DNA from 2 places in the Paenibacillus sp. QJM3NY_38 genome. Region 2 is predicted to be linked to the other one. Evidence: riboswitches for the same ligand, from Rfam matches in the RefSeq annotation. Region 2 holds a riboswitch; the other holds the start of a gene.
The links. A riboswitch is a leader RNA that binds a small molecule or an ion and turns the genes downstream of it on or off. The one in region 2 is predicted to bind FMN.

Region 1: it holds a riboswitch for FMN, as region 2 does, so the genes downstream of both, ribD (bifunctional diaminohydroxyphosphoribosylaminopyrimidine deaminase/5-amino-6-(5-phosphoribosylamino)uracil reductase RibD) here and AC0VZ8_RS06860 (DMT family transporter) in region 2, are expected to answer to the same signal.

Annotation. Positions count from the first base shown of each region.
Region 1 covers NZ_CM149665.1:2,556,218-2,563,628, forward strand. Annotated here, with positions in the region: gene AC0VZ8_RS11350 (helix-turn-helix domain-containing protein) at 1-212, shown strand, start outside; FMN riboswitch at 492-675, shown strand; gene ribD (bifunctional diaminohydroxyphosphoribosylaminopyrimidine deaminase/5-amino-6-(5-phosphoribosylamino)uracil reductase RibD) at 946-2,046, shown strand; gene ribE (riboflavin synthase) at 2,070-2,738, shown strand; gene AC0VZ8_RS11365 (bifunctional 3,4-dihydroxy-2-butanone-4-phosphate synthase/GTP cyclohydrolase II) at 2,787-4,025, shown strand; gene ribH (6,7-dimethyl-8-ribityllumazine synthase) at 4,282-4,749, shown strand; gene AC0VZ8_RS11375 (segregation and condensation protein A) at 4,815-5,606, shown strand; gene scpB (SMC-Scp complex subunit ScpB) at 5,575-6,180, shown strand; gene AC0VZ8_RS11385 (DUF2953 domain-containing protein) at 6,377-7,060, shown strand; partial or broken gene AC0VZ8_RS11390 (GerW family sporulation protein) at 7,033-7,149, shown strand; gene AC0VZ8_RS11395 (hypothetical protein) at 7,260-7,411, shown strand, end outside.
Region 2 covers NZ_CM149665.1:1,580,533-1,588,253, forward strand. Annotated here, with positions in the region: gene AC0VZ8_RS06840 (choice-of-anchor I family protein) at 1-1,378, shown strand, start outside; gene AC0VZ8_RS06845 (IS3 family transposase) at 1,476-2,381, opposite strand; gene AC0VZ8_RS06850 (HTH domain-containing protein) at 2,378-2,809, opposite strand; gene AC0VZ8_RS06855 (hypothetical protein) at 3,025-3,393, shown strand; FMN riboswitch at 3,631-3,797, shown strand; partial or broken gene AC0VZ8_RS06860 (DMT family transporter) at 3,933-4,913, shown strand; gene AC0VZ8_RS06865 (RNA polymerase sigma factor) at 5,121-5,468, shown strand; gene AC0VZ8_RS06870 (sigma factor-like helix-turn-helix DNA-binding protein) at 5,490-5,663, shown strand; gene AC0VZ8_RS06875 (hypothetical protein) at 5,725-6,726, shown strand; gene AC0VZ8_RS06880 (ABC transporter permease) at 7,260-7,721, shown strand, end outside.

The sequences.
Region 1 (7,411 bases), 980 kb from region 2:
TGAAAGTAGTTGAACAAGAACAAACAATCACAAATTACAGTGAATACCCATCAGTCCTAGAACCTAATGATATTATGAAGATACTTAATATAGGAAGAAAACAAACATACGAGCTATTAAATGATCCACCTTTTCATGTAATAAGAATAGGTAAGAGGAGACTAATCAAAGTAAGCAAAGAAGTATTTATAGCTTGGCTTGAAGGAAAATAAATACATAAGACTAAAGCATGCGTATTTCGCTTGCTTTTTTTGTTTATGAATGTTAATTTTAAAAATAATCGTTTCATTAAGAGTAATTCCTTCCTTTTAGGCTAACTGGTAGGGAAAACGGTAGGAAATCATAAATAACCTTAGATAATCATAGGGTTACACAGGATCACTCATACCAACTATGAAACGAGGGTTATCCCTTGATTACCAAGGGTTTTGGTAACTTTAGATCACCAAAGATAACTTAATGGAATTACTCGACACAACTGAATAATTAGCAATATCCTTCGGGGCAGGGTGAAATTCCCTACCGGCGGTGATGAACGCAGTGATTGAGCTTTAGAAAGCAGATGGCTGCGTCTTAGTCCGTGACCCGGATATGCGTGTGTTGTTACACACCGTATGCGGTGGACCTGGTGAAAATCCGGGACCGACAGTATAGTCTGGATGGGAGAAGGAGTGAAAGACACATAAGCAACATGTGCTATTTGTGTCTGTGCACACAACGCGATATGCGTTATGTGCAGGTTTTCACATGCAATTCGAATTTTGTTTGCGATGTTTGGATATCGTCGCTGGCAAACAGATTCGTGTTGTTTGCTATAGGCAAAACCTGCGACCATAACGGTTATTCAGCGTGTCGATTATTAACTTCCATCAAGCCCTGTTAAGGATTCCCCGAATCTTTGGCAGGGCTTTTTTGTGTGAACGTTGAGAAAGGGGCATGTTTAGCATGGATATCGTCAACGATGAATTCTATATGTCACTTGCGCTGGACCTGGCTGAACGTGCTCAGGGCCAAACCGGGATTAATCCGGTTGTGGGCTGTGTCGTCGTTAAGGATGGCGCGCTTGCAGGGGTGGGAACACATCTGGAGCGCGGAACACCGCACGCTGAAGTTCATGCCCTGAATATGGCTGGCAGCAAAGCAGCGGGCAGTACGGTGTACGTGACACTGGAGCCCTGCAGTCACTACGGAACGACGCCGCCTTGCAGCGAGAGGCTGATTGCCGAGGGTGTTGAGCGAGTGGTTGTTGCTTGCGAGGATCCCAATCCTCTTGTTGCGGGCAATGGGATCCAAATGCTGCGCGCAGCAGGAATCCGGGTTGAGACGGGTGTCCTTAAGGAACGTGCTCTTCGCTTGAACGAAACCTTTATTAAATTCATTACGACGGGTCAGCCTTTCGTAACGTTAAAGACAGCCAGCACGCTGGACGGCAAGATCGCTTCGAAAACCGGTGATAGCAAGTGGATATCCAATGAGGAATCAAGAGAGCTTGTGCATACGCTGCGTCATCGTCACCAGGGCATCATGGTTGGCGTGTCTACCGTTATCGCGGATAATCCAAGCCTGACGACAAGGCTTGGTGTGGAAGGCTTGCATCCGGTTAGGATCATTGTGGATTCCAGCTTGCGAATCCCGCTTGACAGCCATGTCGTGACAGACGGATTGGCGCCGACGTGGATCTTGACGACGGAGCAGGCGCATGAGAAGAAGCGGTCCGTGCTGGAAGAGCAGGGAGTTCAGGTCATCCCCTGCGGACCAGGACCGCGTGTGGATCTGAAGGCTGCACTGGTGAAGCTGGGGCAGAAGGGGATTGCCTCCATTTTGCTGGAAGGTGGGGGCACGCTGAATGGCTCGATGCTGGAACAGAAGCTGGTGGATCGGCTCATCCTGTTCATCGCCCCTAAGATTATTGGTGGATACGATTCCCCGGGAAATTACATGTTCAGCGGGTATGAGCAGATGAATCAAGCGATTCAGCTGACAGGACTTGAGACCGAAAGACTTGGCGACAATATTTACGTCACCGGGATTCCGGTCTGGAAATAAGGAGAAAGAAAGGAGGGAAACCTGTGTTTACTGGATTGGTTGAGGAGATCGGCGAGATGAGGCGAATCGGACGGAGGGGCGAAGCCATGGTGCTGAGCATTTCCGCGAGCCGGATTATGGATGATTTAAAGCTGGGGGACAGCGTATCCGTTAACGGCGTTTGCTTGACGGCTACAACCATTGACAAAGGCATATTTACGGTGGACGTGATGCCGGAAACCTATAGAAATACCAATCTGAAGGAACTGCAGCCAGGCGGAAAGGTGAATCTGGAACGGGCGATGGCTGCCGGAGGCAGATTTGGAGGCCATATCGTTCAGGGGCATGTGGATGGCGTCGGCGTCATTCGGAATGTGCAGGAGGATCAGAATGCCGTGGTATATGAGATTGCTCCCGCGAATGGGGACGTATTCAAATATATCATTCCAAAAGGCTCCGTCACACTGGATGGAATCAGCTTGACCGTTGTCAAAACAACAGATTCCTCCTTTACGGTATCGATCATCCCCCATACGCTGGCGGAGACGGTGCTGGCTTATAAAAAAGCGGGCGATACGATTAATATCGAATGCGACATTTTAGGGAAATATGTAGATCACCTGCTGCATTACGGCTCAGAAGGGGCCGGTAGCAAAGGCGGGACAAAACCGGGGATCAGCAGGGATTATCTTGCGGAACACGGATTTGCCTAAGCCTGGTGATTCACATAGAGTCTCCATGAGGAAGAAGGAGGAGTAGCGATGGATGAACGCTTTTCATTTCATACAATCGAAGAGGCGTTAACCGATTTGAAGGAAGGCAAGGTCGTCATTGTTGTCGATGATGAAGACCGTGAGAATGAGGGCGATTTTATCGCATTAGCAGATAAGGCAACCCCGGAGGTCATTAATTTTATGATAACCGAAGGCCGTGGGCTCGTATGTTTGCCCATGACGCAGGCCAGAGCCCAGGAGCTCGACCTCAAACCGATGGTTACCCAAAATACGGATTTTCATGGAACGGCCTTTACGGTTTCCATTGATCATAAGGATACTACGACAGGCATATTGGCCTATGAGCGGTCCATCACCGTCAAAGGCATTTTGGATTCGAATGCATCTGCGTCCGATTTCCGAAGACCGGGTCATATGTTCCCGCTGATCGCAAAAGATGGAGGCGTCCTGCGCCGGGCAGGACATACGGAGGCCGCTGTCGATCTTGCCAGATTGAGCGGCTCCTATCCGGCCGGTGTCATCTGCGAGGTAATCAAGGAAGACGGCACAATGGCACGGCTGCCGGACCTTGTGGAGATTGCGAAGAAGCATGAGCTGAAGCTGATTAGCATCAAGGATCTGATTCATTACCGCAATGAAAAAGAAAAGCTTGTCCAGCGAGAGGTAGCTGTGCGGATGCCGACCGACTTCGGCGTGTTTCAGGCCGTAGCCTACACCAACGACGTGGACAATAAAGAGCATGTTGCCTTGGTAAAAGGGGAGATCGACGGGAATGAGCCTGTTCTCGTGCGCGTGCATTCCGAGTGCCTGACAGGAGATGTGTTTCACTCCCATCGCTGCGATTGCGGTCCCCAGTTCGAGGCAGCACTCCGCCAAATCGATGAAGCAGGCAGAGGCGTTCTTCTCTACATGCGCCAGGAGGGGCGGGGCATCGGCTTAATCAACAAATTGAAAGCCTACAAGCTGCAGGAAGAGGGACTCGACACCGTGGACGCCAACCTGAAGCTCGGCTTTGCGGCCGATCTGCGCGATTACGGCATCGGAGCCCAGATCCTGAAGGATCTGGGGATCAGAAAAATCCGCTTGCTGACAAACAATCCGCGCAAAATCAAAGGCCTCGAAGGTTATGGTCTTGAGGTTGTGGAGCGCGTTCCAATCCAAATGCCGGAGAACGAGGATAACACGGGCTACCTGCATACCAAGCAAGCCAAGCTCGGTCATATGCTGAAATTCAGCGATATCGAGCAGAACGAGAGCACCAACTAATCACCACATAACAAAAGGTCTTATTTGAGAAGACGGATTTGCCTGAGCATAATAAGCAGAGGAGCAAATCAGTTCTGGAGAAGCGGTAGCGGTCGCCTTTAAATCCTGATTTCCACCTTGAAAAAATAGATCATGAAATCAGGATTTAACAGCGATCGGAAGAACGATTTGATCCGGCAGCGACTTGTTGCGAAGCAATGACTATGATCACCTTAAGACCTTATATAAACTCCAAACCGAAAGGAAGTCATTCATCATGGCAACTATATTTGAAGGTAAATTAGTATCCGAGGGCCTAAAGTACGGGATCGTCGTAGGTCGATTCAACGAATTCATCACCAGCAAGCTGCTGAGCGGCGCACTGGACGCACTGAAGCGTCACGGCGCACAGGAGAACGAAATCGATGTGGCCTGGGTGCCGGGTGCGTTTGAAATCCCGCTGATTGCCCAAAAAATGGCAGAGAGCGGCAAATACGATGCAATCATCACCTTGGGAACCGTCATTCGCGGGTCCACCACGCATTATGATTATGTATGCAACGAAGTGGCCAAGGGGGTATCCGCAATTAACCTGAAGACCGGTGTACCAACGATTTTCGGTGTCGTGACAACGGAGAATATCGAACAAGCCGTGGAACGCGCGGGAACGAAGGCCGGCAATAAAGGCTGGGATTCGGCTATGGCAGCCATTGAAATGGCGAACTTGACGAAAAGCCTAAAATAGTGCTTATTTAATGTAGTGCTCTTTTTTTGAGCACTGCATTTTATTTTTTGGCGGGAGGTTTCACCGTGACCGTATTATACAAGCTGGAAACGTTTGAAGGACCGCTCGATCTGCTGCTGCATTTGATTGATAAAGCGGAAATCGACATCCAGGATATTCCCGTCAGCGAGATTACCGAACAATACATGGCCTATTTGCACAACATGCAGGAGCTGGAGCTGGAAATTACGAGCGAATTTCTGGTCATGGCTGCAACGCTGCTGTCTATAAAGAGCAAGCTATTGCTTCCGAAGCCTCCGGTTATCGAAATGGACGAGTTCGATTTTTATGAAGAGGATGACATGGATCCCAGAGCAGAGCTCATTGCGAAGCTGATCGAATACCGTAAGTACAAAGGCATCGCACGCCACCTGCATGAGAAGGAATGGGAACGCAGTCTGATTTATTCCAAGGAAGCGGAAGACCTGACGCCTTACATGCCGGAAGTGGAAGAGAATCCGGTTCAGGGATTACATATTTCCGATTTGATCGCTGCTTTTCAAAAAGCGTTAAGCAAAGCAGTCAAACGTACATCGTATGCCCGCATTCAGCGGGATGAAATATCGGTTAAGGACCGGATTCGTCAGGTCATGGATGCTTTGGAGGAGGTTGGGCCTGGAGGCAGAATCCTGTTCTCCAAGCTGCTACACGAAGAGATGGTACGGCATGAAATCGTGGTAACCTTCCTGGCCATTTTGGAGCTGATGAAAATGAAGCAAATTTTGTGCTACCAAGAGAAGTTGTTTGAAGATATCGTCATGGAGTGGAGAGGGGAAGGACGCATTGATGGATTATCCGAAGCTGAAATCGATTATTGAGGGGCTTCTGTTCCTGTCGGGAGAAGAGGGCTTGTCGGTTAGGCAAATTGCTGAGATCACCGAGCAGTCGGATGGCCTGGTTGGCGAAGCGCTTGAGGACATGAAGGAGGAATGGGAGCGCCATGAGCGCGGGATTCAGATCGTACAGATTGCGGGGAGTTACAAAATCGCGACGCTGGCCGAGCACGCTCCGTATTTTGAGCGCCTGGCGTATTCGCCTTCCCGCTCCTCCTTGTCGCAAGCCGCACTCGAAACACTTTCCATCGTGGCTTATCGTCAACCGATTACGCGCGTAGAGATTGAAGACATCCGCGGCGTCAAGTCCGAACGGGCTATCCATACGCTGGTAAGCAAAGGATTGATCGAGGAAGTCGGACGCGCCGAGGCGATTGGCAGACCGATTCTGTATGGAACGACCAAGTCCTTCCTGGAATATTTCGGGCTTGCCAATATCAAGGATTTGCCGGAGCCGTCGCAATTCGAGGATAACGATAGTTTAGAAGAGGAAACGCAGCTGTTGTTCGATAAGCTTGACGGTCGTCAGCTTACGTTTGATGATGTAGAGGAAAGCTAGCCATTATACAATATTATAGGCTGCAGCAAAAAGTTGATCCTGGGCATGGTGAAATCCATCGTCCGGGATTTTTTTATGTGGCTAGCGAAAATTTGAATTTCAAGGACTTGGAACAATTTCGCATCATTTGGAGGCGCTTTTGCCATACTAAGCCAAGCGGATTACATTTGACTAAGTTCGTGCTGGGGGTTACTTCGTGAGGATATGGATCTTTCTGGCGGCTGGTCTGGTCGTTCTCCTCATCGTATTGCTGATCGTTGTGCTGAGCTCCAAGGTAACGATTAAGCTGGATGTGGTTCTAAAAAAAGATGAATATAAAGTGTTGGCGGAAATCAAAATGATTTTCGGATTGATTAAGCGCAAGTATGCAGTCCCCTTTCATCTGGCGAACGGTGGGATCGAGTTTAAGAAGGAAACCGTTGGTGGAGACGGAGAACAGGGAACTGCGCCCGATTCAAAAGAGGAGAAGGCTTCGAGCAAAACGATCAGATTTAAGGACTACGGGCGGGCCATGCTTTCAACAAAAGGTTTCAAAAAGTGGTTGAGACAGACGATGTCGGCCGTTCATCTTATGGATGTGCGCTGGTCAACCCGGATTGCCCTGGAGCATGCGGCCGACACGGCGGTAGCGACTGGGCTGCTGCATGGCATCAAGCATACGTTACTTGGATGGATGTCGTATCGCCTGGTCATGGAAGAGCTTCCCCGAATTGATGTGGTGCCGCTCTTTAACGGTCCGCCGCAAATTTCCACAGAGCTTAACTGCATAGCGAAAATCTCTTGCGGAAAAGCTATGTATGCTGGACTGGTACTTATAGTTCGCGTGTTAAAGGTGAAAGGAGGAATAAGATCATGGCAGAACACCCTATTCAAGGCTTGATGCAAACGGCTATGGAAAACATCAAGGGAATGGTGGACGTTAATACGATTGTGGGCGATCCGGTGAATACGCCGGATGGGTGTGTAGTGGCTGAAAGATACCACGCCAACAAAGCGGTGCTAAACCCCGAAACCCTTGGTACGTATAGAGAAAGTAGATATACGTGAATAACTGGGATGTAGGGAGGACGGATATGCGAATGCCAAATATGAACGGTAAGTATGGTGAAAGCTTCAGAAAAAACAAATTTATCGAAGTTCAGCAGTTCTTAGCGGAGATTGGGTACAGGCTCCATGAAACAGAGTACGTCAATAATAGAACGCCTATGAGCGTTGAGTGCAACAACAATCA
Region 2 (7,721 bases):
CGAGGGTAGAATTACGGAGCAGAAGAAACCGGCGAATCCGGGCGACGGCTCTTCTCCTGGATCAGGATCAGGCGGGTTGGGAGGCGGCTCCGTAACACCGCCGGTATCACAGTCTAATCCTCCTTCCTCTGGCGGAAACACATCATTGCCAAACGTAATGGCAGGCAAGGATCTGAATATAAGTGATGCAGGCGGAGCAGTGGACCGCATTACGGTGAAGGAAGAGGCGTGGAAGAAGGCAGTTGCCGGATTGTCTGCGAACGGGAAGCAGGAGCTCATTATTCGAGCTCCAGAGTTGAACCGTGCCGCCGAGTTATCCCTTTCGGCAGCAGATCTGAAGTTGGCCATGGAACGGAATTCGAATGTGACCCTGGTGCTGGAGACCGCGCTTGGCGCATTCCGTCTTCCAGTAACGGCTCTACATTTGGATGAGGCTTTGAAGCCGGCACAAGGCTCCGGGAGCATCCAAGTGAAGGTATCCGTGGCTCCGGTAGCAAGCAAGGTAGCGGATGCTATGACAAGCAAGGCAGCTTCCATGGGCGCCTCGATGTCAGGAAGCGGAGCGCTTCAGTTTGGCGTAGCGGTTGGAGCACCAGGCGCAGAGCAAGAACGGAAGGATTTCGGGAAGCGTGTAATCAGCCGCATCCTGCCGTTGCCGGCAGGGACAGCTTCGAATTCGGTCACTGCTGTAATTTTTGACGCAGATGCGGGAAGCTTCCGATTTGTACCGGCTACAGCGACGACGTGGAATGGTAAACCGGCTATCGAAGTGAAGCATGCCGGAAACGGCATTTACGCACTGCTGCAGTATAAGAAGACCTTTGCCGATCTAAACGGCCACTGGGCGAAAGCGGAAATCGAATCCATGGCTTCCAAGCTGCTCGTGAACGGAGTTAACGCTAACTCGTACGCGCCGGGCAAAGTAATCACGCGAGCAGAGTTTACGGCTATGCTGGTCCGCGCGATGGGACTTAGTCCGGTCATCGAGAGCGGAGCATTCAAGGATGTTCAGGATGCCTCCGGTTATGCCGGCGAGATCGGCGCAGCGTTGCGTTACGGCTTGATCGAGGGCGGCACTGGGGGGGCCTTCTCGCCCAATGCCAGCATGACTCGAGCGGAAATGGCTGTCATGATCACCCGGGCCATGGAGGCGGTGAATCCGACAAGCCTATCGGATCAGGGTGCGAATGCCATTATTGAATTCAAAGATCAGGCATCCATCCCTGCCTGGGCGGCTGCCTATATTGCCAGACTTACGGAGCAAGGCATCCTGCGGGGTGACAACCATGGTCATTTCGGAGCACTCGATTCGGTTACCCGTGCGCAAGCGGCACTTGTTCTGAAACGTACTTTGGCAGCATTGAAATTTATGAACTAAGCGAAGCAGGAATTCATTAGAAATTATAAGACCGTCCTTAAGGTTGCTGTGAACTGTGACCCGATTTGTGGACAGTTTGAAATAAACCGCCTAGAGCTTAGCTAGCAAGCAGATGACCTCTGAATTCATCGGGGGTCATCTTTTTTAATGTCCACTGGTATCGTTCTGAGTTGTAGTAGCTTATGTACTCCTTCACTCGCACCCTCACTTCATCAATAGTTTGGCAATCGCTAAAATCAACGTCGTCTTTCAAGTGACCGAAGAATGATTCCATCGGGGCGTTGTCCCAGCAATTGCCTTTGCGCGACATCGACTGCTTAAATCCTGCCTTAGCAATGAGAAGACGGGTTTTAGGATGCGTGTAGTGCATCCCTTGGTCGGAGTGCAGAATCGCTTCTGGATGAATGTTTCCATCTAATCGCTCTAAAAGACGCTGTAGCGTCCGCTCGACAATTGGAAGCTCGAGTGTTGCTGCCACGCTGTCGGCAAGGATCTGCCTGGTCGCCCCGTCCTTCACGCAGGAAAGGTATGCCCAGTGTCCGCTTCCATAGCGCAAATAAGTGATGTCAGTGAGAAACACTTTCTCAGGTTCGCCTTGGTCAAACTTTCGCTCCAGCAGGTTCGGACACGTCTTGTGCTCTTGAGTTGCCTTAGCCATCTTGCGGTAGGGGTTCGCCTGACGGATTACGGCTACCAAGCCTGCCTTTTTCATAAGCCGGCGAATCTTCTTGTGGTTCATGACAACGCCGCTTATCTGTTCCAGCCGCATCTTAATCACAAGCGCACCTGCTTTGCCGCGGAGCGCGTCAAAGTGCTGCTTGATGAGAAGGATGTCCTGCTCGTCGGCGGCAGCACGAAGTTGACGATCTTCTTCCGTCCCCAGCCACCTGTAATAGCCGCTTGGACTTACTTCCACGAGCTCGCATAGATAGCGTGTCATTCGTTTCAGGCCATATGCCCGAATGGTGCGATTTATGATCTCATAGCGCTCGGAGGGCGTCAGCGTTTCTTCTTCTGCCGATCGAGCGCTTCGAGCTTTTTTAGCATGTCCACTTGAGCTTCAAGCAGTTTGATCTGGGCCTTAGCCCGTTTCAATTCTTCTTCGGCTGACAACTGACCAGTTGGCTTGCGCCCTGTACTGCCCTTACCGCGCCGCTCTGTAGCCAAACCTTCCTCACCGTACAGTTCGAAGGTTTCACGCCACCGTTTTAAGCTGTCCTTGGGCTTCTTATGACCAATAACGTCCAGGTCGAAGCCGGCACGAATAAAGATTTCTGAAGGTGTCTGCCCCTGCTTGTAGGCTTTCAGCGCCTCCAGCTTGAATGCAGGTGTGTATGTAATGGCCGCCTCGGTCACATGGTGTACGTTTGGATTCTCCTCCAGCTTCCTCATTTGCTCCTCGGTAAAGAGCACCCGTTTCAACTTCCCCATTCTCGTATCACTCCTCGTCACATACCTTGATTAAAACACAAATGACCCACAAGAAGTCACTTTTTTCAAAGTGTCCATCTTATGGGTCACAGTTCACTGAAATCTTAAGGGCGGTTTTTTTATCAATGTAAAATGCGAGCGGTTAAAGAGAAGTGCTCTGGTATCCGATAATATCCGTAAGTGTTAGATTAACGATTGGATAAGGATGTGAGTACATGCGCATTGCGTCTGCATATACATACTGGAGTCAGGTGAAACGGATGGACGCCGAATCAGCCCAAGGCGGATTTGAACAGCTGCTCCAGAAGAGCAAGAAGGAAGAAGAGAATAAGGGAAAGCTGGTAACCGTAAGGGAAGGCGGTTATTTGCGTCAGTATATGGTTCAACCGGATGGGAGCAAAATGCTGTTAAGCGAGAGAAAGCAGTACGAAAGTGAATCCGCCGCCAGTTCAAAAGCTCTATCGATGTCGTTGCCTCGAGTGAGCGGAATGAGTCTTAATACCAAGGACGCTCTCGATCTGCTATGTCTTCAGGCTGGTGCGGTCGGTACGCGTTCCAGCTACAAGATATTCGAAATCACCTAAAATGAATAAATACCAAAAAATCATACTGGTAACAAATTGATACTTGCTGTATAATTCTCAGTAAGTCTTGGTTGAACGTGAGATTTTTCATTGTAATCAACTCTAATTTCATTTATTTTGAAAATAGATGTATTTACATGAAAGAATTCATGTTATAATTTCAATACATTAACTAAGCTCATAGGAATTATCGGTTAATTAATTAGTGTGAATGCATTACAAAAATAAAACATGAATATGGATCTTCGGGGTAAGGTGAAATTCCTAACCGGCGGTGATGCTTCGTTCCGGCGTGAACGAAACTCAGCCCGCGACTCGCTGCGTTCTGGTGTGAATCTGATCGCAGCGACTGACTTGGTGCAATTCCAAGGCCGACGGTAAAGTCCGGATGGGAGAAGATCAAAAATGAGTTTGCCGTGGATGCGAAATTTTCCATTCGGCGCAGGCTTATTTGATCAGCCCCCGTTTACGTCGACACATGTCGATGACGGGGGCTTTCTGCTAGCAAGACCTCCGTATTCAAGACAGGAGAGGGCAAGATGAGTAATATTAATACTGGAGTCAAGGTGAAACCCTATGGTTCCGACACACAGGCAAGTTGACGTTTTAAGGGAGGGTTCTGGCTCGTCGTTTTGGGAGCCGCCCTGTGGGGCGTAGACCCCTTATTCCGGGTCATTCTGCTTAAGAATCTGACTTCGGCACAGATCGTTTTGCTTGAACATATCATTATTTCCTTGATTGCAATTCCTGTGTTATGGAAGAACCGGGAGGAACTAAAAGGCCTTGGCTGGAGTCATGTCGGTGCTCTGCTGTTTATATCCTGGGGCGGCTCGGCACTGGCTACTGTATTGTTCACGATGGGGCTGTCGAGCGGCAATCTGAATGCCGTCCTGCTGCTTCAGAAGCTGCAGCCGCTGTTTGCCATCATTCTGGCCAGCCTGCTTCTGAAAGAGAAGCTTCCGCGTCATTTCGGCGTACTGCTCATCATCGCGTTGGCGGGCACGTATTTACTGACCTTCGGTTTAACCTTGCCGATTGGCCATTGGAACGAGTTTATTCAAGTTGGCAGTCTCTTGTCCTTAGGTGCAGCAGCGCTGTGGGGCGGTTCAACCGTCATGGGGCGCCTGATGGTAGGCAAACTGAAATACGAGACGGTAACCTCGCTGCGCTTCGTGCTTGCCCTGCCGCTCCTGACCGTCATTACATGGAGCGAGGGGGCAGCATGGAATATGCCGGCCTGGAATACCGGGGCCTTTGCCTTGGTATCGCTGAACCTGATCGGCCAGGCATTACTGCCGGGTCTCCTGAGCCTGCTGGTTTATTATAAAGGATTAACCACGACCAAAGCCTCCGTGGCAACACTTGCGGAATTGAGTTTTCCCATGGTGGGCGTGCTCATCAACTGGATCGTATTCCAGCAGATCGTGACAGGTCCTCAGCTTCTTGGATTCCTTCTGATCTGGGTTGTACTGTTTATCATTTCGAGACAGCAATCCGAAGCTTCTCCGCAATTACAATGAAATCACATACGTTTGTAGAAAAAGCCGATCCGGGTGGGATCGGCTTTTTTGCTGTTACACAAAACTGTTCCAGTAAGTTTGCCCGGCGAAAGGATCATTTTTTTGAAAGATATGTAGGGTTTCCGGAATTAAAGGTGTCTTATATAGTAGCACCGGATCTAAGGCTTGGTTCAACCAAAGGAGATGGTTATAAAGGGGGGAGGATCCATGGAGGATCGGACATTGTTGGACGGGCTTGCGCTGAAAGATCCGCAATGTTTTGAAACATTGGTTGACCGCTATTCACGCTACATAGCCGCGGTGGTCGCTAAAGTGGCTGGTGGACGGTTTAATTCCTACGATGTGGAGGAAATCACCGGGGACGTGCTGGTCAAGCTGTGGACAGACGGGCCCAAAATCATGCTGCGCGGAGATAGCATCAAGCCTTATCTGGCCATAGCTGCGCGTAATCATACCTTGAATGTTTTGCGAAAAAGACAGCGGGTCATTGAATCCGAATTGGAAGATGATGCGGTTTCTTGTCCTTCTGCAGAGGCATTGGCTATTCTGCGGTAGGAGAAGGAAGCGATTAGCGGCATGGTCCAGGATATGGGGGAACCGGATCGCGAAATCTTCATCCGCAGGTACTTCTATTTGGAGAAAGTCCGAGATATTGCAAGCAGGCTGAATATGCAGGAGAAAGCCGTCACCGCCCGGATCCGCCGGGCAAAGGACAAACTGCGCATTCATTATGAAACCGATAATCTGTAGGATTTCTATAAGGACCGTGTCTATAGGAGTGAAGCTTCGAATCGATAGCGAAAGGGGATGGATGCAAGTGAAGCGGCGAATTGTAGATATCATGGCCAATATCGACAATCAGGAGCTGGAGAATCTCCTCCTTACGGAGGAAGAGGAACGCGAGTTGACACAGCAAATCAGTATGGAACGCATCAAGAATCGAGCGATGAACCGTATTCAAGAGGAGGAAACGATGATGTTTAAAAACAGGAAAGTGAAAAAATATAAAGCGAGTATCGTTATCGCTGCCGCAATGATTATGATACTTAGCACGACCGCTTTTGCGAGCCAATACATGGATAGCTTGAAGCAGTTCTTCGGTCAATCCGCGTCCATTTCGGAAGACGAACGATCACCTATACAAGGGACAGATACCGCGTCCGGGGTAACCATGAATGTGGAAGAAGGGGTTTATGTCGGCAACAGCGGTTATTTGGTGGTCAGCTTCATGAAAGAGGATGGCACGCCATTCCCCGCGGGTGCATCGATACCCGGACTTGAGCTGAAAACGGAACATGATGTGAGTTATATGGTGGGGCAGCAGCTTCTTGACGATAACAAAAAGCTTGTCGGCGTATTTGAGATGGATGCGATGAATGACCTCGACGGGCTTAAGGCACGGATCACAGCCGATCGAATCGCGTCAGCGGACAACACCCAAGCCGTTGAAGGCCCTTGGGATGTCCAATTCACCATTGCTCCCGGGAAGCAGAGAGAGCAGAGTCTGATTATGGCGATCGATAAGGGTGAGGAGGCACTGTCTCTCAGCACGATTAGTGTCTCTTCCATCGGTGTAGCTATCGAAGGCAAGCGTACCGACGGTGAGCTGGATAAACTGCCGGAGTATATGCCGGAGGTTAAGGTTATCGCCGCTGACGGATCAGAACTGATGCTTCATGCCAGCTCGACAAGTACAACAAAGAGCGGGTTTCAGTGGCTGTATAATCTGGACAGCAAGAATAACCTCGTTTTTCTGGGGGATGTGGACATCAAAAGCATCAGCATTGACGGCAATGTGACGGAGCTGAAGTAAATATTAGGTGGCAAAGAACCTCAAAGGGCAGAAGTGATGACTTCTGCCCTTTTACTTGATCAATACCTCAGCAGGAATGGAATCCGAAAGCCGTAAGCGCATCAGGCCATAGCCTCAATGCGCTTACGGCTTTTTTGAGGCTTCGGACCGAAATATGATTCATGAGAAAAAAATGTATTGAAATTGGAGAAAACGTCCATTAAAATGAAACCAACTACCATACTAGTTATACTAGTATGGTGAAATGCGACTCTCAACATAGGTTGGATAAGCAGTTGGATCACTTTGTCGGTCTAACATTCAAGATACGGGAGTCTATTGGTTAAACCAACATTGTAAGCGCTTAATATTGAAGGGGGGATCAATAGTAGGGCGGATATTATATGCTGTAACGCTGCAACCTGCTTATAGCCACAATAATTGAAAGCGATTTCTTCGTGAGTATTGAATGGAGCTGGATCATGAAACACGGCCATATTCCATGACGAAAGAGGTATGAGAAGAGGCCATACGGATTGGAGTGAATAACGTCGATGGAGCCAAAAGTTGCACATCATTCCTTGCCAGCCGTGAAAGCGGCCAAGAAACCATCCAAACTTAAAACCGTCGCTGCACTGGTCCGGAAGGATTGGCAGCTGTATTCCCTATTGATTTTACCGGTCATGTACCTGCTCATTTTTAAATATGGACCGATGATTGGCAACGTGATCGCTTTCAGGCGATTTATGCCCGGAGGAAGCATCTATGGGGAGAAATGGGTAGGACTGCACTATTTCAACATGTTTATCCATGACCCGGCGTTCTGGAACGTATTCAAGAACACCCTGCTGCTCGGTGCGTTATCCCTGCTCTTTACGTTTCCGGTGCCCATCATCTTTGCGCTGCTGCTGAATGAGGTGAAGAGCAGGCGATTCAAGAAATTCGTCCAGACGGCTTCTTATCTGCCGCACTTTCTGTCCATTGTCATCGTTGCCGGGATGATCCTGCAATTGACG